DNA from 4 places in the Vibrio sp. THAF190c genome. Region 3 is predicted to be linked to each of the others. Evidence: predicted binding sites of a transcription regulator. Region 3 holds the regulator's gene; each other region holds the start of a gene.
The links. The regulator PurR, encoded in region 3, represses purine synthesis genes. The targets are predictions, from matches to a motif close to TNANGNAAACGTTTNCNTNA.

Region 1 (6,030 bases), 410 kb from region 3:
CATCGACATCGCTTCACCGTGGTAAGTGTCGTAGCTTGCAGCTGTTACTGCACAGTTTGCTACTGGCACCTGCCAAGGGCCAACCATTTGGTCACGAGCAACAAGGCCTGTCACCGTGCGGTCACCGATCGTGATAAGGAATGTTTTTTCTGCAACCGTTGGAAGACGTAGAACGCGATCTGCTGCTTCGTTTAGCTCAATACCATCACGGTTAACTGCAGGGTTGTTCGCTTTTAGCGTCTTCGCATCACGGTGCATCTTAGGCGTCTTACCAAGAAGTACATCCATTGGCATATCGATTGGCGTGTTATCGAAGTGTGAATCTTCAAGTTTAAGCTCGCGTTCTTCTGTTGCGATACCAACAACTGCGTATGGTGCGCGCTCACGCTTACAGATTGCATCGAATACTTCCATATTCTCTGGCGCAACTGCCATTACGTAGCGTTCTTGAGATTCGTTACACCAGATCTCAAGTGGGCTCATGCCTGGTTCATCATTTGGTACATCGCGCAGTTGGAAGATACCACCACGCTCGCCATCGTCTACAAGCTCAGGAAGTGCGTTAGAGATACCGCCCGCGCCCACATCGTGGATGAATGCAATTGGGTTCTCGTCGCCAAGCTGCCAACAACGGTCAATAACTTCCTGACAACGACGTTCCATCTCTGGGTTTTCACGCTGTACAGATGCAAAATCTAGGTCTTCTGCTGATTGACCCGATGCCATTGAAGATGCTGCACCGCCACCAAGGCCGATGTTCATCGCAGGACCACCAAGTACGATTAGGCTTGCACCTACTGGGATCTCTTTCTTCTGTACGTGCTCGTCACGGATGTTACCCATACCACCAGCAATCATGATTGGCTTGTGGTAACCACGAACTTCTTCACCTGCATGAGAGTTCACTTTTTCTTCGTAAGTACGGAAGTAACCCAGTAGGTTTGGACGACCGAATTCGTTGTTGAACGCCGCGCCACCAAGTGGGCCTTCTAGCATGATATCTAGTGCGTTAACGATGCGACCTGGCTTACCGAAGTCTGTTTCCCATGGCTGTTCAAAACCTGGAATACGTAGGTTAGATGTCGTGAAACCAACAAGACCAGCTTTTGGCTTACCACCAATACCTGTTGCGCCTTCGTCACGGATTTCACCACCAGAACCCGTAGAAGCGCCCGGCCAAGGAGAGATAGCAGTTGGGTGGTTGTGCGTTTCCACCTTCATTAGGATGTGCGCTTTCTCTTGGTTGTAACCGTACTGGCGAGTTTCTGGGTTCGGGAAGAAACGGCCTACATCAGAACCTACCATTACTGCTGCGTTATCTTTGTATGCAGACAGTACGTTTTCAGGCGTCGTTTCGAATGTGTTCTTGATCATCTTGAACAGAGACTTCTCTTGCTTCACGCCGTCGATAGTCCAGTCAGCATTGAAGATCTTGTGACGACAGTGCTCTGAGTTCGCCTGTGCAAACATCATTAGCTCGATGTCAGTTGGGTTGCGATCTAGCTTGTTTACGAACGCATCGTAAAGGTACTCAATTTCGTCATCAGCAAGAGCAAGACCAAGGGTTACGTTTGCAGTTACTAGTGCTTCTCGACCGCCATTTAGTAGGTCAACATCAGCCACTGGAGCTGGCTCAGCTACTTGGAAAAGCGCTGCTGCTGAATCAAAGTCTGTAAAGATAACTTCCATCATACGATCGTGCAGGATAGCTTTTAGCTCAACAAGTTGAAGCTCAGAAAGCTCTGCCGATGATTCGATGTAGTAAGCGGTACCGCGCTCAAGACGTGCGATCTTATCTAGACCACAGTTGTTTGCGATATCCGTTGATTTTGAAGACCAAGGCGAAATAGTGCCCGGGCGAGGAGTTGCTAGTAGAAGAAGACCTTCTGGTGCGTGCTCTTCAATTGTTGGACCGTAAGTCAGAAGTTTTTCTAGTTTCTCAACTTCTTGATCATTTAGGTCGGCAGTTAGATCTGCAAAGTGCGCAAATTCAGCGTAGATGCCTGTAACAGGTAGGCCAAGTTCACGACAAAGCTCTAAAAGCTTGTTAACACGAAATTCAGATAGAGCTGGGGAGCCACGAAAAATTCTCATGTGCTTAGGTCTCTTATGCAATTGATTAAGGTGATATTGGAATAAATTCAGTGGGTTTTAGGAGTAACCTAACTGTTTTTCTTCGAACCTATGCCGATTCCACCTCTCTGTTGCGGGCGCATTATATAGCAATTATTTTTGTGACGTAACCAAAAAAGCAACCGTTTGCGTCATTTTTTTCATGTTTCTTGGCAATTGTTACTTTTGCTGCATTTCTAGCCACTTTTACTTCCGTTTACCCAAAGTCACTTTGCCGGGAGTAAACGGTTTGATATAAAGGGAAGTCACTTTTTTGAGATTTCATTTTGATGCATACATTTACGCGCTTTTTTTCATCCAAACTTCTTCTCATCGCGATCGCCATTACTGGTTTAGCAGGTTGTCAAATTGAGTCGGAACCGAAAAGCGACTTGGAGCAGATCCGAGAGCGCGGCGTATTAAGAGTTGGAACACTCAATAACCAGCTCTCTTACTATATCGGCCCAGATGGCCCTGCGGGTTTGGATTATGAATTGGCTCGAGAGTTTGCAGAGCAGCTCGGCGTGCAACTAGAAATGAAACCAGCATACCGTTTGTCTGGCTTATTCCCTGCTTTGCAAAAAGGTGAAATCGACCTTATCGCAACAGGACTAACTCAGAACAATGAGCACACCCGCGGCTACCGTGCTGCACCAGCTTACTATTACGTAAGCCAACAAGTCGTGTACAAGAAAGGTCAATGGCGTCCGCGTAACCTAGAACAGCTGATTGAATTTGAGAACAAACGCCAAGCAGAGTTCATTGAACAACAAAACCAAGAGCAGAATGAAGAAAACAGTGAGCTAACAACCATCAACGACAGATTGGCTCCTGCTCTTGTTGTGATTGAAGAGTCTCACTTCGAACCAACTCTAAACCAACTTCAACAATCCAACCCTGACTTTATCTACGAGTCGGTTGGTAATGCAGATATAAACGATCTATTAAGACAGGTTTCTAAGGGTGAGCTGAGCTTTACCGTTGCAGACTCCATTGAGCTATCACTGGCACAACGCCTCTACCCTGACCTGGCACTTGCGTTCGAGTTAACGGAAGACCAACCTATCTCTTGGTACTTAAAGAAATCGGAAGATGAAAGCTTGTATGCGTTGCTGATTGAGTTCTTCGGTAATCTTAAACAGTCTGGTGAACTCGCAACTCTAGAAGAGAAATACATAGGTCACATTGGAAGCTTCGATTACGTAGACACTCGCGCCTTCATTCGAGCACTTGATAGCAAACTACCGAAATGGTCACCACTATTCCAAGAGTACTCGCAAGAGTTTGACTGGCGCTTGATTGCCGCATTGGCTTATCAAGAGTCTCACTGGAATCCTGTTGCGAAATCTCCGACAGGGGTGCGAGGCATGATGATGTTAACCCTACCGACCGCCAAGAGCGTGGGTGTGACAAATCGTTTGGACCCAAAACAGTCGGTTCAAGGTGGTGTGGAATATCTGCGTCGTATCGTTAACCGAATCCCTGACTCCATCAAGCAGCATGAGAAGATCTGGTTTGCTCTTGCTTCCTATAATGTTGGCTATGGGCATATGATGGATGCGCGTCGACTCACTAAAGCACAAGGTGGCGATCCGGACTCTTGGAGTGACGTAAAAGACAGACTGCCTCTACTAAGACAGAAGAAGTACTACAGCCAAACCCGCTACGGTTATGCTCGTGGTGACGAAGCCAAGAACTATGTAGAGAACATTCGTCGTTATTACCAAAGTATCATCGGCCACGTAAATAAACGTACCGAAGAGGAGCGTGAAGCAAGTATGGAAGACCTTATCGTGATTCCGCCGCTTGCGATTTCAGGAGCAGACTCAACCATCAGTGGTGCGGTCTCCGCAGCCGAAGCGAGCGACACAGTACCGAGCGAAGAATAGAACGCAGTTCACCATCAATGAAAAAGCCACACATAGGTGTGGCTTTTTGCTGTTTGTCTTGAAGATAATACTAACCGAGCTTCTCTAATACCTTTTCGCACAAAGTCTTCAAAGCCAACAATTCATCCAGCTCCAAGGTCAACTTGCACTTCATCGCATCAGGAACAGATCTCGCCTGAGTTTTTAGCTCTGCTCCACTCTCTGTCAATTTGAGCACTCGCACACGCTCATCGTGCTCACAACGGCTTCGCTCAACAAACCCTTTGCCTTCTAGCCTTTTCAAAAGTGGCGTCAAAGTACCCGAGTCTAAATGCAGTCGTGAGCCAATGTCTTTCACACTGGCACCATCTTGCTCCCAAAGCACCATCATCACCAAATATTGAGGGTAGGTTAAATCCAACGCATCCAATAACGGGCGATATGCTCGAACCATAGCATTCGCTGCACTATACAGAGGAAAGCACACCTGATTATCCAACAATAACTGATCATCATTACTCATATCGTTCTCTACTTCTGGTTTGATTGGCGCGAACACTAAAAATAAATTGCGCACAATATAGTTGCATTCACGGTTTATTTCGATATAAAATTGCAAGAAATTAAATTGTGCGCAACTTAAAATAAAAAGAGAATCGATATGACAACACTCTACACAACTCAAGCAACCGCTCTTGCTGGCCGTAATGGACAAGTGAAAACTGACGATGGTTTACTAGAGCTAGAACTGGCTTACCCAAAAGAGATGGGAGGCACTGGGCTAGCTACTAACCCGGAACAGCTATTTGCTGCAGGTTATTCAGCTTGTTTCTCAAACGCTATCCTGCACGTTGCTCGTGAAGCGAAAGTTACTCTAACCAAAGCACCAGTGACTGCAGAAGTTGGTATCGGTCCAAATCAGGCAGGTGGATTTGCGCTTACCGTAAGCCTTGCAGTCGAGCTAGACCTCCCACAAGAACAAGCTCTTGAGTTGACTCGAGTCGCTCATCAGGTTTGCCCATACTCAAACGCAGTCCGTGGCAACATCGATGTTGCAGTGACTGTAAACGGCGAAGCAATCTAAACTCTCTCCTAACTAAAAAACACCGGCTAATTGGCCGGTGTTTTTGTTTATGAAGGGAATGCCTATTATCTCACTTGGCGAAAAGCTAACCACTCTCTCAATTCAGTCTGCTATCACAATCACTCAACCCGATTTTGCTACTTGAAAAGCCTCTTTGATTGCCATACATATGAAGAATAACTAGGGCGTGTTGTCATTAATTTGCAACAGAACTGACCTATAAGGTGGGTGCCGTTGAAGTGGCGCTGCAAACTAACATACTCAAAGAGCTTGTATTGGGTATATTTAATCTTAACTCTGGCTGCTAAACACAGCTGATATTGATAGTGGGAGGCCGTTAAAAAAGATGAAACGTAAGTTACGCTCTAAACGCCTTTATAAAACCGTAGTGGCTAACCGCCGTAAGCGCATGCTAGCCAACAACAAGAAGAAGATCATCTGGCGAAACCGAGCTTTCGTACAGATGCTTTAAACTGAAAAAACATCATCAGCAAGCATCTAATTCAATCTCGAAATGTCACTCTGACACCTCAATTCGAACAGTATTGGATGTTTGCTAGAATCGAAAGCCGCTGATTATATCTACCTAAAAGTAACGCGCCGTTAAACTAGCTCCCTTCTTGAGCGTCTTTTGCTTGCGCTAACTTCTGTTGCTGCTTTTTCTCTTTAATCTCTTTACGACGCCTTTTGAAAAACGCCTGTAGTTGAGATCGACACTCCTCTTCCAACAAGCCGTGTTCTACGTCTGCATAATGGTAAGACGCTTGGCTATCGAACAGATTCAATACTGTACCAGCAGCCCCTGCTTTCAAGTCTGGTGCTCCAAAGACAATACGCTTCACTCGGCTATGAAGAAGAGCGCCTGCACACATAGGGCATGGCTCTAATGTTACATAGAGCGTGGTATCGAGAAGACGGTAGTTCTCTAATGTTTGACCCGCCTTACGCAGGGTTTCAATCTCAGCA
Region 2 (6,030 bases), 400 kb from region 3:
CTGTTTGTCAGCACGCATACGCAGACAGCTTAGCAGTTCATCAGAACTAGAGAAGATTGACGCATTGCAACCGCCAAACTCTGATTTCAATTGAGCACCAAATGCTGTGTACAGTGCGATAAGGCCCGGTTCTGTACCTAGACGTTCACCATATGGTGGGTTCGATACAATAACACCGTTATCAAACTCAGCAGGACGTTTCACTAGCGCCGCATCACCCAATTCGAATTCGATTAATTCTTCAACGCCAGCACGGCGCGCGTTATCACGCGCTGTTTTCAAAACACGTGCATCGTTATCATAGCCGTAGAACTTACACTCTACTTTTTTCAAACCGCGACGAGCTTGAACATTGGCTTCTGATTTGATTTCCGCCCATAGTTCAGCATCAAAGTCTTCCAGAGCTTGGAAGCCCCACTTCTGACGTTTAACGCCTGGCGCCATATTCGCTGCCATCATTGCCGCTTCGATAACTAACGTACCCGAACCACACATTGGATCTAAGAATGGTTTTGTCGCATCCCAACCACTACGTAGCAGGATTGCTGCAGCTAAAGTCTCACGTAGAGGTGCACGACCAGACTCTGGACGATAGCCACGTTGGTGAAGACCGCTACCAACCATATCAACACCCAAGATCGCTTTATCGCGGTGCAGACGAACATGGATACGGATATCTGGGTTCTCTTTGCTGATATTTGGACGAGGTAAAGATTTCTTTTCGAAGCAGTCGACAACCGCATCTTTAACCTTCATCGCACCATATTGGCTGTTACGAATCTCACGGTTAGTACCGTTGAAATCAACCACAAAACGCTTAGAGCTGTGGAATTGATTTACCCAGTTTACTGCCGTCGTAGAAAGGTACAGGTCCATGTCATCTTGACAGGTGAACTCAGAAAGCACACGTACAAATCTTGAAGCCAAACGACTCCACAAACAACAACGATAAATCTGCTCATTCGTCGCTTTGAATTTAACACCTGCTTGAACAGGTTTTGCGTTTGTAATCCCTAGTTGGGTTAGTTCTTCAACTAATAAATTCTCAAGGCCGTTTGAGGTAACCGCTAGATATTGATTCATAGTGTTCTTTTATTGGTAAAAATGAGCTCGATTATACCTTATTTGAGTCAATAAGCGTCACTCTAAACACATCTTTTCATTGATTCTTCTACCTAATTGCTCAGCAAATGTTCATTGAGCGAAGCAGTCGCTAACTCTCTAAGCCAAGATATACCTTGCGCTCAAAAAACAACCTTATAACAGACTCTATGCACTAAATATTCACTCGAATATAGCTTTGTGAATTATTATTCCGCTTAATTCTGGTATATACCAAATTAAATTTAGAGGTGTAACTCGGTTACAAAACCGCTTAAACAGGGAATTTTGCAGGCCTATTTCCAGAAATCGGCTCAGAGATGTGTTGAAATTAAGTTGAAAAAATAAGCTTTGGTTGTGTAAAAAAGCACCTCATAAACAAATTATCTATGGGTCATTTGGTTGGATTACTGAATTTCAGGTATAAAAAAATCGACCCTGGGGTCGATTTTCTTAAGTGTGAGAGCGTTGTTTTTGACTAACCTACCATCGCTATGTGGCGGTGATGATGCAGGATAGCATTTGCGTCTACCATTCTATCGTGCATCACTTTAATGGAATCACCAAACTGAAGTGCTTTTGATGAGGTTAGATTAAATTCATCAAGGTCTACTGAAGCACATAAACTCGCGTTCTCTCCAACCTCTAGCACAATGAAGTAACCTAAACTGTACTGGTTATTCATACGTACAATGTCGCCCTCTTCTGGGCATTCATGGCCTTGAATCTGAGACTCAAAAAACCAACTTTTCGGCTGAACAGGTTTATGGAAGCGCTTTGCAGCAACACAGTAAAGTGCCAGCTCTGCTTGACGAGGCTCAGAAAGCTCTAGCCCGGAGATCTGTTCTTTGAAGGTCTGGTAGGAAGAAGCATCATCAACAGTGAATTCGTTCTCTTTAAATGCACAATCCACCAGCTTGTTACGGACGAGGTTAGTTTTGAAAATCATATCCTCCCCCAGATTTAGCATTAATGAACATTGCTGTTCATCGTAGTACCAACTCCATGTATCACTAGGTTTAAGCATCGTTTCGTCTCACACTGTTGAAGCATTCCATTAGGTAAAACGCAAAATTACCCTTCAATGCAGTAATTTTACTGAGCAATAGGCAAAAAAAAAGAGGAAATGAAATTCCTCTTTTCTCTAAAACTCAGCGAGTTACAGTGTATCTTTTAGTGATATCTATCAACTTATAACGTGACGTTCAAGATCGTCCCTAACATTATAGGTTTTTAACAATATCACTCACTAGACTTGGACCTTTGTAAATGAAACCTGAGTAAACTTGAACAAGTTTAGCACCCGCCATCATTTTCTCTTTTGCTGCCACGTACGAGTCAACACCGCCTACACCAATGATAGGTAGCTTGTCGCCTAGCTCTTCGTGAAGCTTACGAACGACTTCAGTGCTGCGAGATTGAACTGGGCGACCGCTTAGGCCACCAGCTTCGTCAGCATGCTTCATACCTTCAACGATTGAACGATCTAGTGTTGTGTTGGTTGCGATCACACCATCGATCTTATTTTTGATCAATGATTCACAGATTTGGCTGATTTCATCATCACTTAGATCCGGTGCGATCTTAAGTGCAAGTGGGACATACTTACCGTGTTTCTGTTCTAACTCAGCTTGCTTAGTTTTTAGCTCAGCTAGAAGCTCATCTAGTGCTTCACCGTATTGTAGAGAACGAAGTCCCGGAGTATTTGGTGAAGAGATGTTTACAGCAATGTAGCCTGCGTACTGATAAACCTTTTCCATACAGATTAGGTAATCTTCAGCGCCCTTCTCAATTGGAGTATCTTTGTTCTTACCGATGTTGATACCAAGAATGCCATCGTAGTTTGATCTCTTAACATTCTCGATTAGGTTATCGACACCAAGGTTGTTGAAACCCATACGGTTGATAATGCCTTCCGCTTCAACAAGACGGAAAAGACGAGGTTTGTCATTACCCGCTTGAGGGCGTGGAGTAACAGTACCTACTTCAACAAAGCCGAAGCCCATTGCACCGAATGCATCAATACACTCGCCGTTCTTATCTAAGCCAGCAGCAAGACCAACTGGGTTTTTAAACGTTAGCCCCATCACCTCTACAGGGCGATGCGGTAACTGTTGACGGTAAAGCAGATCGACAGGAGTGCCAGTGAAACGCTTGAAGTTTTGAATTGCAAGATCATGTGCCTTTTCGGCATCAAGTTGGAAAAAGCCAGTTCTGGCTAGACGGTAAAGCATTGTGCCTCCGATAGAAAAAAGCCCCGTGTAAACGGGGCGATATTATTTACTTATTTACCCAACAATTCAATCTATTACTACCAGTAAGGGTAAGATAATTCGAATTCTTAACAAAGTTCGTCAATAATTAGGCAAACGTTATCGTCTATCTGCTTGGAACTTAAAGTAATTAACAATCTCGCCCTATTTTGACGCATAAAAAATGGCAGCCCCACTCGGCTGCCACTTCATATCGGTACTTAAGTTACCTAAACCTTATTGGTCTTTCGACATACAGTTTAGATTAAGAAGCATAAGTTCACGTAAAGCTACTGAGAACTTAGCAAACTCATGAACTGAGCCGACTTTAAACTCGTTTAGGATGCTTTCCCAGCGATGCAGTGATACTGCATTACTTTCCATCCAATCATCCAGTGCCTTAATCACATCAAGGTCCGCTGCACAGCCACATGTTAGAACTTGACCGGTTAGTTGACGTTGCTGCCAATCAAGATCTTCACGGAATGCAGCACGAGCCAGTGCTTGCCAGTTATTGTCTACTGCTTGGCTATTGATCTGTTTCAAGAACCAGTGCAGTGATAGACGGTCACCAAGGTTAAAGTACAGTTTAGACGCTTGCTCAACTGTTTTACCCGTTTCACGAGCTACTGTAGATATATCCAGTGCCGAGTACAGGCTAGACAAACGCGCTACCGAGTTTGCTAACTCTTCTTCAACACCTTGTTCTACCCAAACCTTAGCAACTGAGTTGTGCTCTTCAACTTCTGCAGCTACTAGCGTTTCATCAAGAACCTTAGTAATCGCATTCACATCTTCACGGTAGAGCTCAATCAGTGCAGTCACAGACTGTTTGCCAGGACGGTTTCTTAACAACCAACGGCTGATACGACGCATCGCACGACGAACGTGGAAAATAAGATCGTATTGCGCGTCAGAGGAAGCCACGTTATCTAGGGCACGAATACGCTTAAGCACATCACCAAAACCGTAGATCTCACGTGATGCTGTGTAAGCATTAGCGATATCAACGATGTCTGCGCCCGTCTCTTCTTGAAGACGAGTCACGAAGTTACAGCCCATTTCGTTAACCATTTGGTTAGCCAGTGCTGTTGCAATGATCTCAGCGCGTAGCGGATGGCTATCCATGTGCTGCACATAGTTACGGCGTAACTCAGTTGGGAAGTACTGGATCAGTTGCTGCGCATGGAACTCATCGTTCGCAATCTCATCACAAACAAGATCTTCTTTCAGTACCATCTTAGCGTATGCAATAAGTACAGATAGTTCAGGACGTGTTAGTGCATTACCCTGCTTCTCACGCTCAAGCAGTGTCTCATCATCTGGAATGTACTCTAGACCACGATCTAGGTAACCCGCTTTCTCCATAGTGTGAATAAAGCGAATTTGCTCTTTCACTAGGCTCACACCTTGGTGCTCGGTTACAGAGATAGACTCAGCTTGGCAGTAAGCATCATCCAACACAATCTCGCCGACTTCATCTTCCATCGACTCTAGCACCTGGTTACGCTGCTTAACTGTTAGATCACCATTGGATACTAGACCATTCAAGAAGATCTTAATGTTTACTTCGTTATCCGAGCAGTCAACACCACCAACGTTATCAACAAAGTCAGTATTTACGCGACCACCAGCTAGACCATACTCAATACGCCCCAGCTGAGTCATACCTAAGTTACCACCTTCACCAACAACTTTCGCTTGTAGGTCACGGCCATCGATACGTAACACGTCGTTTGCACGGTCACCTACATCAGTGTGAGTCTCATTTGAAGATTTCACATAAGTACCGATACCGCCATTCCAAAGTAGATCCACCTTCATAGACAAGATCATCTTGATCAAATCATTTGGCGCTAGAGATGCTTTCTTAGTACCAAGCATCTTTTGGATTTCAGGTGTCAGAGCAATTGACTTAGAACGACGAGAGAAAATACCGCCACCCTTAGAAATCAGCTCTTTGTTGTAATCTTCCCAGCTAGAACGTGGCAGATTGAATAGGCGATTACGCTCTTCCCAGCTGCTCGCAGATTCTGGATTCGGGTCGATGAAGATGTGCATGTGGTTAAACGCAGCTTGCAGACGAATGTGCTTAGATAGCAGCATACCGTTACCAAATACGTCACCCGCCATATCACCTACACCAATTGCAGTGAAGTCTGTGGTTTGACAGTCGATGCCCATCTCACGGAAGTGACGCTTAACCGATTCCCAACCACCTTTCGCAGTGATACCCATCGCTTTGTGGTCGTAACCGTTAGAACCGCCCGATGCGAATGCATCACCTAGCCAGAAGTTGTATTCAGCAGATACTGAGTTCGCTAGATCTGAGAAGGTTGCGGTACCTTTATCCGCTGCAACAACCAAGTACGGATCATCTTCATCATGACGAACAACACTCTTAGGTGGAATTACTTCACCTTCGATGATGTTATCGGATACATCCAGTAATGCGCGAATGAAGCGTTTGTAACAACGTTGACCTTCAGCAAAGATTTCGTCACGGCCAGTCATCGTGTGCTGACGCTTACATACGAAACCACCTTTCGCGCCAACAGGAACAATTACCGTGTTCTTAACTTGTTGCGCTTTAACTAGACCAAGAATCTCGGTACGGAAATCTTCTTGACGATCTGACCAACGAAGACCACCACGAGCGACTTTACCGCCACGTAGG
Region 3 (6,030 bases):
GCGCTCTATTGAGTTTATTCAGAAGCAAATCAAATAATATGAGTGTGGCGAGCATCGTTCACTTGATCTAATGAGATACAAAAAAACAGGAAGCGATTGCGCTTCCTGTTTTTTTTAGGGACTCATTTTTACAAAACTTATGTTTCGGGGCAAGGTGAGCCACACTGCCAACAAGAGCCAAACTGGGCTTCGTTGACCTCGTGACACTGACTACAACGCCACTCTTCATAGATGATGGAATCTTGTTGCTTCTTATAAGCATTGATGAGATTTAGTGCTGCTGTTGCATCAGAAGGCTCGTAGAGCCACACATATGGGTCTGTTTCTTCAGAGAAAGGGATTTCCCCCTTTAAACCAAACAATCCTTCCCCACGTACTTCACAGGCAATTTTTTCACTTTCTAGAAGCCCACATATTATGTGAGCCTCTGTTGGGTTTGCAGCACTGAATATCTTCATCAATTTTCCTTATCTATTCCGCGACTGGCGCCGAACGAAACTTACCCATAATCCATTTTGCAGCGATTGGGAATACGCCAAGCAGTGCGAAAGAAAGCAGTACAGAAGGGGATACGATGCCTGATAGCGAATCGATCTCTGCCAACTGAGTACCTGCGTTTAAGTAAACTGCAGTGCCAGGAAGCATTCCTAATTGGCTAGTCAAATAGTAGCGTCCTACAGAGATAGGTGTTAAGCCCATTAGTAAGTTAATTAAGAAAAATGGGAATACCGGAATCAGACGCAAAGAGAACAGGTAGAATGCGCCATCTTTTTCTACGCCTTGATTAATAGTAGACAGCTTATCGCCAAACTTACCTTGCACCCAGTCACGCAGTAGAAAACGGCTACTCAAAAACGCTAGTGTTGCACCTATGGTACTTGCAAACGACACGAGTAATAAACTAGTCCAAAAGCCGAATAGCGCCGCCCCGAGTAGCGTAACTACAGCAGCGCCTGGGATAGAGAAAGAGGTAATCATAATATAGAGAATGAAGTAGGTTGCTGCCGCAACAACAAAGTTACTCTCTATGTAGTCATTAAGAAGTGCCTGCTGGGCTTTGGCATTTTCAAGCGTTAAGTATTGACCAAAGTTAACGGCTAGTAACACTATCGTGGCAACTAAAATTATGCCTAAAATCATTTTCTTACTCATGGGAGCGTCCCTTAATCTTTTGCTTATAGTTAGTATAGTTAGACAGGAGAAGGAAAGATTAACTTTCAAAAGAAAATAAAAAAAGCCACATTAATGTGGCTTTTTACAATTAAGTGATTTGGACCTAATTAATAGAGCTGATGAGCTCGTCGCGTCGCTGCTGAGGTATCACCGACCAATGAGTGCCGTTGATTGCACCTTCAAGCGCCCAAAGTAGCTCTAAGCTAACACTTGATGAATGAGATTCTTTAATGGCTTTGTATGCATTAACAGAACCTGACTCATACAAGCTTTCAACGGTATCGATCCCTGCTTTTTTCAACATACGCTCTGTGGCAAGTCGAAGGTTTGGCAAATCTTTCAATCGCGTCGGTTTCGCCGATGATTGGATTTGTTTCTCTTCTTTAGCACAGTCAAGGGAAGCTTTTGCCAGCTCGATAATACGTTCTTGAGTCTGCCAGAGGTCTTCTGGGAGGGCAAAATACTTAGTAACGACTGGGAATCCACGTTTTTTGTAAACGTAAGGTTCGAAGCCCTGTTGTTCAAATTGTGAAGTAGTATTCTTATCAGCTCGAATGTGCAACTGATTGTTTACGACCAATGCAAACATGGTGTCATCGGCAAAAAGGCCGAAACCGCCAAACATTGAGCGTGACTTTATCTTTCCAAGTGGCTCAAATAACTTCATTGAGTCCTTGAGTATCGGTTTATCCATATTGTTTATCTCGGTGTATTTGAATTACGCCACCAAATAAGCAGGTCCGAGAGATTAGCAAAATGTCGCAATGAAATTGTCAATAAGCCGTAAATTACTACTAAAGGTAGGAAATACTGCATTTTGCCATCGGTAACCCCGCTACCATACCAATAATGGGTTAGGCCGGAGGCTTTGCGTCTCACCCTTTCAAGTGATTTGCCCTGTGCGTGACTGTATAATCAAGAATAAAGTTTTTTGTTGAATGAGGTTCACACTTGTTATTCTAAAATGTGATCTTAATTCAGTTAATTGTTGCCTTGATATGCAACTGGGTTTTTATTTTTGACAAATAAAAAAAACGCACCAAACGGTGCGTTTTATTAGATTTTTCTAAAGTTTACGTTATTTTAACGTTTTTACTGTCGCACGCTCAATGATCTCTGGATGCATCTCGAACACGCGTTTTTCGTGGTCTTTGTCTTTGATACGTTCTAGCAGGATTTCGAACGCGTTCTTACCGACACGACGTTTTGGTTGGTGAACAGTCGTCAACGGCGGTGAGAAGTACTCTGCCAACTCAATATTGTCGTAACCAATCACTGAAATATCTTCAGGGATCTTAATACCTTGCTGTTGTAGGCGGCTCATAAGACCAAGCGCCATCGTATCGTTAAAACAGAATACCGCGGTAGGGCGATTTTCCATTGCAGCGATTTTATCTGCTGCGATAACAGCCGTATCACACTCGAAGTTACCTTCAAGGATTAGGTTGTCATCGGCTTGAATGTCTGCCTCTGCCAGTGCTCGACGGTAACCAGCGATACGTTCAACACACGCCGCTTTATCTAAGTGACCACTTAGACATGCAATACGTTCATGCCCGCGTTCAACTAGATATTTAGTCGCTAGGTAGCCACCTTCTTCAGAGTTGTCGATGATCTTATCTGCTTGTGAACTTTCAGGGCCCCAATCCATAACAACTTTTGGAATGTCTGCATGACGGTCAAGCATTTCACGAAGTTCTTCCGTTAGGTCAGAACACATTACTAAGATGCCATCTACGCGTTTTTCAGCAAGCATTCGGATGTAGTCACGTTGCTTCTCGTAGATACCACCTGTGTTACATAGAATCAGCGTATAGCCTTGACGGTAACAGTAGCTCTCTACACCATCGATCACTTCAGAGAAGAATAGGTTAGTTGATTGAGTTACTAACATACCGATTGTGCGCGTAGAGTTACATTTCAAACTACGAGCAACGGCACTTGGTGCATAATTTAATTCGTCTACGGCTTTGTTTACTTTTTCTTGAGTCGCTTCTGCTACGAAACGTGTCTTGTTGATCACGTGAGAAACGGTGGTTGTTGATACGCCGGCTAAGCGAGCGACATCTTTTATAGTTGCCATGGCTTTATCCTATTGATAGCTACTTCCTCAGCAGTACGGAGCAAGTAGCCGTTTTAAGCTACCAGAACAAGAGCTTAGAATGTGTAGGGCTCTCTCGGTACTAAAGTGCTAAAAAACAAAAAACCGCTAATGAGAGCGGCTTGTCTTAACACCGAAATGCTCTTAGCTAATTTAAAGCATAGCATTTCGAGAATGTTTCATATTTTATCGTTTGCGGTCACAATTTTAGACTGACTAGAAAATACTCGCAATAAAATTCACCCAGAAATCTGGGTGAATTGTCACATTCTACCTAAATTGTGCCTTTAGTCATTAGTGAATTTATTCACCAGCCAAATATTGCGCATCAAGTTTACAGAAAGCGGCTAGCAATTCTGCAACACAAGCGTAAAAACCAAACTCATCAAATTCACGGCATTTCGTTGCAAATTGTGGAATCCAGCTGAGAAGTTGTTGTTCAACAAATTCATGCTGTGCAGTGAAAGCTGCTTCTAATTCTTGCTCACTCTCGAGGTCGTTTGAACGAATGATAATGTTGCCAAGGAAATCCAACTCGATGGCTAGGTGGTCAGCAGGCTCTTTTAGGTCTTGGTTTACGGCGATACCATAAGACGCCATGATGGCTTCCATGTCTTGAGCTGGCTTGGCGTTCAGCAGGCCGCTCTTGTCTAAGTAAATAGAAGCGTACGGTAGAGCACCGTATTTATCTGACTTAAGGAACAACTCGCAAAAATCTGACGAAAGCTCCAGTTGAGCGTCTTCACGATTCTGCAATCGGTTAAGCGCATCTACTAGGTTATTGATTGCTGGCTTAAGCGTCTCATTGTCGCCAAGACCAGTTAAAAACGAACGAATCTCAACCGAGTGGTAGTTATCCAGTTCTTCTTGAGTCAGCTCTTTTGCGAACAGGCTCGATAGCCACCAGTAGATTTCAGCTCGTTGTTCGTTGAACGCTTTCGTTTCTTTCATCTCAATAATCCTAATATCGTCTTTCGTAATATCTGCGGTACGAAGGCTTGCTAACGGTTGTATTTGCTAATTGCAAAGTCACTCGTTAGTAGTAATGCCTATATTGAATTGCGATGGAGGTTAAATAGCAAGGTTTAAGATTGTCTTGTATCAAAAAAAATTCAGGTTTCTGGCTTTTATCTTGCGTACTACTAGAATTGTTACTAGTTATGAATAGAATAGTCACTGAAACTATTAAATAAGAAAAGTGGTGTAGATGAGCTATCACGTATTAGTCGTTGAAGATGATGTGGTAACCCGTAGTAAGCTGGTTGGATATTTCCAGAATGAGGGTTACACAGTAAGCGAAGCAGAAAGCGGCGCTCAAATGAGAAACGTTCTAGAAGAGAATAACGTTGACCTCATTATGCTGGACATCAACTTACCAGGCGAAGATGGATTGATGCTAACTCGCGAATTACGCAGTCAATCAGACATTGGGATTATTTTAGTTACTGGACGCACGGATAGCATCGACAAAATTGTAGGCCTAGAGATGGGCGCAGATGATTATGTTACTAAACCATTCGAACTTCGCGAGTTACTGGTTCGAGTGAAAAACCTACTTTGGCGAATTTCTGCAGCTCGCAAGTCACCAGCAGGTGCGGCGGAGCAGGCGGATGACGAATCTATCGTTCGCTTTGGTGAGTGGATATTTGATATTCCACGCCGCGCACTGAGCAAAAACGGTGAGCCAGTGAAATTGACCAAAGCAGAATATGAGCTATTGGTTGCGCTGTCTTCATACCCGAACCAAGTATTAAGCCGTGAGCGAATCTTAAATATGATTAGCCACCGTGTTGATGCGCCAAACGACCGTACCATTGACGTATTGATTCGTCGTATGCGTGCGAAGATGGAGTTTGATCCGAAGAACCCTCAAATCTTTGTGACGGTTCATGGTGAAGGTTACATGTTTGCTGGCGATTAACGCTCAGAATTAAAATGCTCAACAAGCAAAATTGAAAAAGCCGAGATATTCAGTATCTCGGTTTTTTGTTTATGGAATCAGCTTGAAAAGAACATAGGCCATTAGTCATGGTTATCCATGTTGTACAGCATTAAAGTGCTGGCTGTGCGCCGCTCGTTGGTATTGCACCAGAGGTTGTAGAGTTTTCTTCTTCAAGCATCGATGGCTCGGAGATTACAACCGGTTCGTCCATTTCAGAGCTTTGGTTATCTAGCCAGTCGCGCAGTGATTGCCAAACTAAGCCCATCGTTTCGTGCCAGTAGCGCTCTGTTTGTTCCAAGTATGCTGCTTTTGGCATGTACTTGTTCCAAGGCTGTTCAATGCCTTCTTGAGCTAAGAAATTAGTTGGCGCAGGAATTGGTTTGATACCAGCGTCATGGAACTCGTTAAGAGCGCGCTGCATATGGCTTGCAGAAGTCACCAAAACCATTCGCTTGTTTTTTACAAACGCAGCAGCCTGACGCGCTTCTTCCCATGTATCTTTGGCTGTCTCAAGCAAGATAATGTCAGGTTTGGCAACGCCTAATGCTAGGGCAACTTTGGCCATCATACGTGCGTTACTGACTTCAGTGCCACCACCATAGCCAGATAGAATCAACTTAGCACCCGGGTAGATTCGTTGAATGCGAATACCTTCACTTAGTCTCATTAGGCCAGTTCGGCTAAGTTCAGACGTTGGCGGGATTTGGTCATCCACCACATGGCCGCTACCCAATACCATCACGTAATCGACAGGTTCAGTAGTTGGTAAGAATGCGGTGTATTGGCGTTCCATTGGCATAAGAAGTTGGCTAGA
Region 4 (6,030 bases), 1.6 Mb from region 3:
GCCTGTTATCAAGAATGGGGCAAACTCAGCAAGTGGTGCACCTTGCACTGATGGGTATAGAGCATGTAACAGGGCTGCGATTCTCATCCAGAAAATCATCGCTACCATTAGCACAATGGCAAATGCCCATTGGTGAGTTGAGTTGCGAGTGATTGCCTTCATTGAGTGGAATAGACTAGCGTTGTGGCCTTTCTCTCTCTCCCAGCTAGCATCATATAAGCCGAGCGCTAAAAACGGCCCAATCAGCATGTAGACAATCAGACTCGGCATAACCACTAGGTGTGTACCTTGCCACTGAACAAGCTGAACAATCGCCACGGCAGCTGCCATAAAACATAAACCATAGAATGCACTGATCATCGGCATTCGCACTAAATCGTGAAGCGCGAGTGACAGCCAATGAAAGGGCGCAGAAATACTGACTTGGTTACACGGAATAGTGCGAGCGTATTCACTGTCACTCACCCTATTTTTGTCTTTTTTAAAATCGGATGGATTTGCAGTACGAGGCATAACTTCCCCTTAGTTAAAATAACGTCCTAAATTCAACCTCGTATGTCTTCACAGCGGCTGGCAGCGAGTCATCTTGGCTGAGCTGTTATTGAAATATCATGTCCTAGAGAGTTGTCTCGTGTTTCCTAACAGGGTGTAACCTAACCAGTTGTTGCACCAAATGTGAGCTTGATCGCCTAGGAGTACTCTAACTATTGTCACTACTGTCAAAAAACACAAATTATCCGGGGTGTTTTTGAGAGGGGTATAAGAAGAGAAGTGGACGAAATATGGTGGGGTAGTTGAGGTAACTGTATAAAAATAAAGCCCTTACTAACGAGCAAGGGCTTTTGGAAATTTTTTTGCGTAGCGTTAAATTATTTTAGGCCCGCGAAGTCAGCTAGGATTGCTGCTTTGTCTGTTGCTTCCCATGGGAACTCTTCGCGACCGAAGTGGCCGTAAGCTGCCGTCTTCTTATAGATTGGCTGAAGAAGGTTCAGCATCTCTTGAAGGCCGTATGGGCGTAGGTCGAAGTTTTGACGAACTGCTTCAATGATGATGTCATGAGATACTTTCTCAGTACCGAAAGTTTCAACCATGATAGATGTTGGATCAGCAACACCGATAGCGTAAGAAAGTTGGATTTCACAACGGTCTGCCATGCCAGCTGCAACGATGTTTTTAGCAACGTAACGAGCTGCGTAAGCTGCAGAACGGTCAACCTTTGATGGATCTTTACCAGAGAATGCACCACCACCGTGACGAGCTGCGCCGCCGTAGGTATCAACAATGATCTTACGACCAGTTAGACCACAGTCACCCATTGGGCCACCGATTACGAAACGGCCAGTTGGGTTGATGAAGAAGTTAGTGTCTTTGTTAATCCACTCAGAAGGTAGTACTGGCTTGATGATCTCTTCCATTACTGCTTCACGTAGATCAGGAGTTGTTACTGAATCACAGTGTTGCGTTGAAAGAACAACAGCGTCGATACCAACGATCTTGCCTTGGTCGTACTGGAAAGTAACTTGTGATTTCGCATCTGGGCGAAGGAAGTCTAGCTTGCCGCTTTTACGTACTTCAGCTTGTTTTTCAACAAGGCGGTGAGAGTAGGTAATTGGTGCTGGCATTAGGATTTCAGTTTCGTTTGTTGCGTAACCAAACATGATGCCTTGGTCACCTGCACCTTGCTCTTTAGGATCTGCTTTATCAACACCTTGGTTGATGTCTGGAGACTGCTTACCGATAGTGTTTAGTACTGCACAAGAGTCAGCATCAAAGCCCATATCAGAGTGAACGTAACCAATTTCACGAACTGTTTGACGAGTGATCTCTTCGATATCAACCCATGCAGACGTTGTTACTTCACCGCCAACCATAACCATGCCCGTTTTCACGTATGTCTCACAAGCAACACGTGCTTTTGGATCTTGTTCTAAGATGGCATCAAGAACAGCATCAGAGATTTGGTCTGCAATTTTATCTGGATGGCCTTCTGAAACAGATTCAGAAGTGAAAAGGTGTTTAGCCATGAGAGCTCCACTTTTAGTATTAGGTGCAAAGTTTCTATCTGCGTCGCAGCGGGCTGCGCCGAGATTAAATTCAATAAATTCTGTAGGTGTTTCTACATCTAGACGTCTATTCTAATTTTTAACGGTCGAATTACAAGCTCTTTTTTATGATATGTCATAACCAAACGATTGCTTTCTCACTTGTGCTAGTCCGTTAAAAACTAGGGAAATGTTGTAAAAGTGCGAAAACTGACCTTGAAAACCTCAGCAAAACGTTTGCAGTCGCCATAGGCGTTTGAGAGAATAACCGCGCTAATAACTAGCAATTATTTCTCATTTTTCAAATCGCTTATGCACTCAGGAGCAGACATGCCTTCTCGTAAAGATCTCGCAAATGCAATCCGCGCACTTAGTATGGACGGTGTTCAACAAGCTAATTCAGGCCACCCAGGCGCACCTATGGGGATGGCTGACATCGCTGAAGTTCTTTGGCGTGGTCACTTGAACCACAACCCAGCAAATCCAGAGTGGGCAGACCGCGACCGTTTTGTATTGTCAAACGGCCACGGCTCAATGCTAATTTACTCTCTGCTTCACCTAAGCGGTTATGAGCTATCTATCGAAGATCTTAAGAACTTCCGTCAACTGCACTCTAAGACTCCAGGTCACCCAGAGTATGGCTACGCACCAGGTATCGAAACGACAACAGGTCCTCTAGGCCAAGGCATCACTAACGCGGTTGGTATGGCGATGGCTGAGAAAGCACTTGCTGCTCAGTTCAACAAAGAAGGCCACGATATCGTTGACCACTTCACTTATGCATTCATGGGTGATGGCTGTCTGATGGAAGGTATCTCTCACGAAGCATGTTCTCTAGCAGGTACGCTAGGTCTTGGTAAGCTTATCGCTTTCTGGGATGACAACGGCATCTCTATCGATGGTGAAGTTGAAGGTTGGTTCTCTGACGACACGCCTAAGCGTTTTGAAGCATACGGCTGGCACGTAATCCCTGCAGTAGACGGTCACGATATCGAAGCGATCAACGCTGCAATCGAGGCGGCTAAAGCAGACCCTCGTCCTACGCTTATCTGTACTAAAACTATCATCGGTTTTGGTTCTCCTAACAAATCAGGCTCTCACGACTGTCACGGCGCACCACTAGGTCACGACGAGATCGCAGCAACGAAAGAAGCACTAGGCTGGGCTCACGGTCCATTTGAAGTTCCTGCAGACATCTACGCTGAGTGGGATGCAAAAGAAGCAGGTGCTGAGAAAGAAGCGGCTTGGAACGCGAAGTTTGATGCGTACGCAGCGGCTTACCCAGCAGAAGCAGCAGAGCTTAAGCGTCGTCTGAATGGCGAACTACCAGCTGAGTGGGAAGAGAAGGCAAACCAAATCATTGCTGATCTTCAAGCAAACCCTGCTGATATCGCATCACGTAAAGCATCTCAAAACGCACTAGAAGCGTTTGGTCAAATGCTTCCAGAATTTATGGGCGGCTCTGCTGACCTAGCACCTTCGAACCTAACTATGTGGTCTGGTTCTAAGTCTCTAGAAGCAAATGACTTCTCTGGTAACTACATCCACTACGGTGTACGTGAATTCGGTATGACAGCTATAATGAACGGTATCGCACTACACAGTGGTTTCGTTCCTTACGGCGCAACCTTCCTAATGTTCATGGAATACGCTCGTAACGCAATGCGTATGGCTGCTCTGATGAAAGTTCAGAACATCCAAGTTTACACACACGATTCTATCGGTCTTGGCGAAGATGGCCCAACTCACCAACCAGTTGAGCAAATGGCATCACTACGTCTAACACCGAACATGAGCACATGGCGTCCATGTGACCAGGTTGAGTCTGCAGTGGCTTGGAAACTGGCTATCGAGCGTAAAGACGCACCAACGTCTCTAATCTTCTCTCGTCAAAACCTTGCACAGCAACCTCGTGATGCAGAGCAAGTAGCGAACATCGCAAAAGGTGCTTACATCCTGAAAGACTGTGAAGGTAAGCCAGAGCTTATCCTTATCGCAACGGGTTCTGAGGTTGAGCTAGCAGTAGAAGCTGCCGCGCAACTAACGGCTGAAGGCAAAAAAGTACGCGTTGTTTCAATGCCATCTACTGATGCATTCGACAAGCAAGACGCAGCGTACCGCGAAGAAGTTCTACCATCAGACGTAACAGCACGTATCGCTATCGAAGCGGGTATTGCTGACTTCTGGTATAAGTACGTTGGCTTCGACGGTCGCATCATCGGTATGACAACATTCGGTGAATCTGCACCAGCTGGCGAACTATTCAAGATGTTCGGCTTTACTACTGAAAACGTAGTAAGCACAGCTCAAGAGCTTCTAGCTTAATGTGAGTTATCCACGAAGGCCTTATGCTGAAGTGAAAATAGAAAACCGAGCTTTGATAGCTCGGTTTTTTTATTGATTGCAACGAAAGCAGGTTACTCGAACTCACTTCCCCAGTTATCCAGCTCTTTAGTCCCACATACTTTGCATGTCACGTAGCGATCCATGTTGTAGTAGTGACCACCATTGATAATAGCGTGGGCAAACAATTTTACTTTGCCGAACCATGTTTTATCTTGGTCATAGCTGCTGGATTGGCGAACAAGTATTTCTCTGTGAGGTGTTTCTTTGTTGCACTTTCTACAAAAATGAGTCGCTGGGTATCCAGACATAACCTTTCCCTTTGGTTGAAAAACGAGAGGAAAAACAGCCGTAGAGTTTGATTAGCTCATCTTCATCATCAGTATATTGCCAGCCGACCATTGATGGCTGTTATGAATTATTTTTAGCGAGTTAGATCACTCAACTAATGCCTTTTAGGTAGGATTCGGTTATCATCTGTTGCACGAAATTTTGGTTAGATGTATGGAACTATGCTAAAAGTCGCAATCAACGGATTTGGAAGAATAGGGCGCAATGTTCTAAGAGCGCTTTATGAAAGTGGCAAAAGCCAACAAATCAAAGTCGTCGCAGTTAATGAGTTAGCACAACCTGATGCTATGGCTCATCTGCTTCAATACGACACCAGTCACGGCCGTTTCGGCAAGAAAATCTCGAACGATCAAGAGCATATTTATATTCATCATGAAAGTGGTGAAATCGATACTGTTCGTATTCTCCATTTAGCTGAAATTGACCTACTCCCTTGGCGCGATCTTGAAGTGGATATCGTGCTTGATTGTACCGGTGTGTATGGTTGCCGTGCCGATGGCCTCGCTCATATCGAAGCTGGCGCTAAAAAGGTGCTGTTCTCACACCCAGGTGCGAACGATCTCGACAACACCATTATTTATGGCGTTAATCACGACACCATCAAAGCCAGCGATCGCATTGTTTCCAATGGTTCATGTACCACCAACTGTATCGTACCTATCATCAAGGTTCTTGATGAGGCGTTTGGTATCGATTCTGGCACTATCACCACGATTCACTCGTCGATGAATGACCAGCAGGTGATTGACGCCTACCACTCGGACTTGCGTCGTACCCGTGCTGCGAGCCAATCTATTATTCCGGTTGATACCAAACTTCATAAAGGTATTGAGCGAATCTTTCCGAAATTTTCTAACAAGTTTGAAGCGATTTCTGTGCGAGTACCGACGGTTAACGTTACAGCAATGGATTTAAGTGTCACAATTAATACGAATGTGAAAGTTAATGACGTAAATCAAACCATTGTTAACGCATCTCAGTGTACATTACACAACATCGTTGACTATACTGAAGCGCCGCTCGTATCCATCGACTTTAATCACGATCCCCATAGCGCGATTGTGGATGGTACTCAAACCAGAGTGAGCAACGGCCACTTAGTAAAAATGCTAGTGTGGTGTGATAACGAATGGGGCTTTGCAAACCGAATGCTGGATACGGTACTTGCAATGCAAGCTTCTGACGGCGAGAAGTAAGGCCCGGAAGCAAATATGCGGATTATTTATTTTTAAGCTTGAAATAAATGCCAAGTATCCACATATTATGACCAGTTGAAGAATTTATAGGCTTAGCA

Region 1: purL (phosphoribosylformylglycinamidine synthase) is a predicted target of PurR. The motif match lies at 2,248-2,267, and genes of this name have one in related genera.
Region 2: pyrD (quinone-dependent dihydroorotate dehydrogenase) is a predicted target of PurR. The motif match lies at 3,463-3,482, and genes of this name have one in related genera.
Region 4: metK (methionine adenosyltransferase) is a predicted target of PurR. The motif match lies at 2,268-2,287, and genes of this name have one in related genera.

What each region holds. Positions count from the first base shown of each region.
Region 1 is NZ_CP045338.1:745,407-751,436, reverse strand. Features, by position in the region: gene purL (phosphoribosylformylglycinamidine synthase) at 1-2,094, opposite strand, end outside; gene mltF (membrane-bound lytic murein transglycosylase MltF) at 2,403-4,001, shown strand; gene FIV04_RS03320 (MarR family winged helix-turn-helix transcriptional regulator) at 4,072-4,503, opposite strand; gene FIV04_RS03315 (organic hydroperoxide resistance protein) at 4,642-5,064, shown strand; gene FIV04_RS27310 (hypothetical protein) at 5,411-5,536, shown strand; gene tadA (tRNA adenosine(34) deaminase TadA) at 5,673-6,030, opposite strand, start outside.
Region 2 is NZ_CP045338.1:1,547,517-1,553,546, reverse strand. Features, by position in the region: gene rlmKL (bifunctional 23S rRNA (guanine(2069)-N(7))-methyltransferase RlmK/23S rRNA (guanine(2445)-N(2))-methyltransferase RlmL) at 1-1,083, opposite strand, end outside; gene FIV04_RS06790 (cell division protein ZapC) at 1,580-2,128, opposite strand; gene pyrD (quinone-dependent dihydroorotate dehydrogenase) at 2,325-3,335, opposite strand; gene FIV04_RS06780 (NAD-glutamate dehydrogenase) at 3,591-6,030, opposite strand, start outside.
Region 3 is NZ_CP045338.1:1,151,882-1,157,911, forward strand. Features, by position in the region: gene FIV04_RS05260 (alpha/beta fold hydrolase) at 1-37, shown strand, start outside; gene FIV04_RS05265 (DUF2007 domain-containing protein) at 138-458, opposite strand; gene FIV04_RS05270 (TVP38/TMEM64 family protein) at 472-1,152, opposite strand; gene FIV04_RS05275 (TfoX/Sxy family DNA transformation protein) at 1,277-1,867, opposite strand; cyclic di-GMP riboswitch class I at 1,996-2,080, opposite strand; gene purR (HTH-type transcriptional repressor PurR) at 2,252-3,256, opposite strand; gene torD (molecular chaperone TorD) at 3,578-4,225, opposite strand; gene torR (two-component system response regulator TorR) at 4,482-5,195, shown strand; gene elyC (envelope biogenesis factor ElyC) at 5,326-6,030, opposite strand, start outside.
Region 4 is NZ_CP045338.1:2,835,314-2,841,343, reverse strand. Features, by position in the region: gene FIV04_RS12685 (DUF2189 domain-containing protein) at 1-513, opposite strand, end outside; gene metK (methionine adenosyltransferase) at 870-2,024, opposite strand; gene tkt (transketolase) at 2,373-4,367, shown strand; gene FIV04_RS12670 (hypothetical protein) at 4,460-4,696, opposite strand; gene epd (erythrose-4-phosphate dehydrogenase) at 4,898-5,932, shown strand.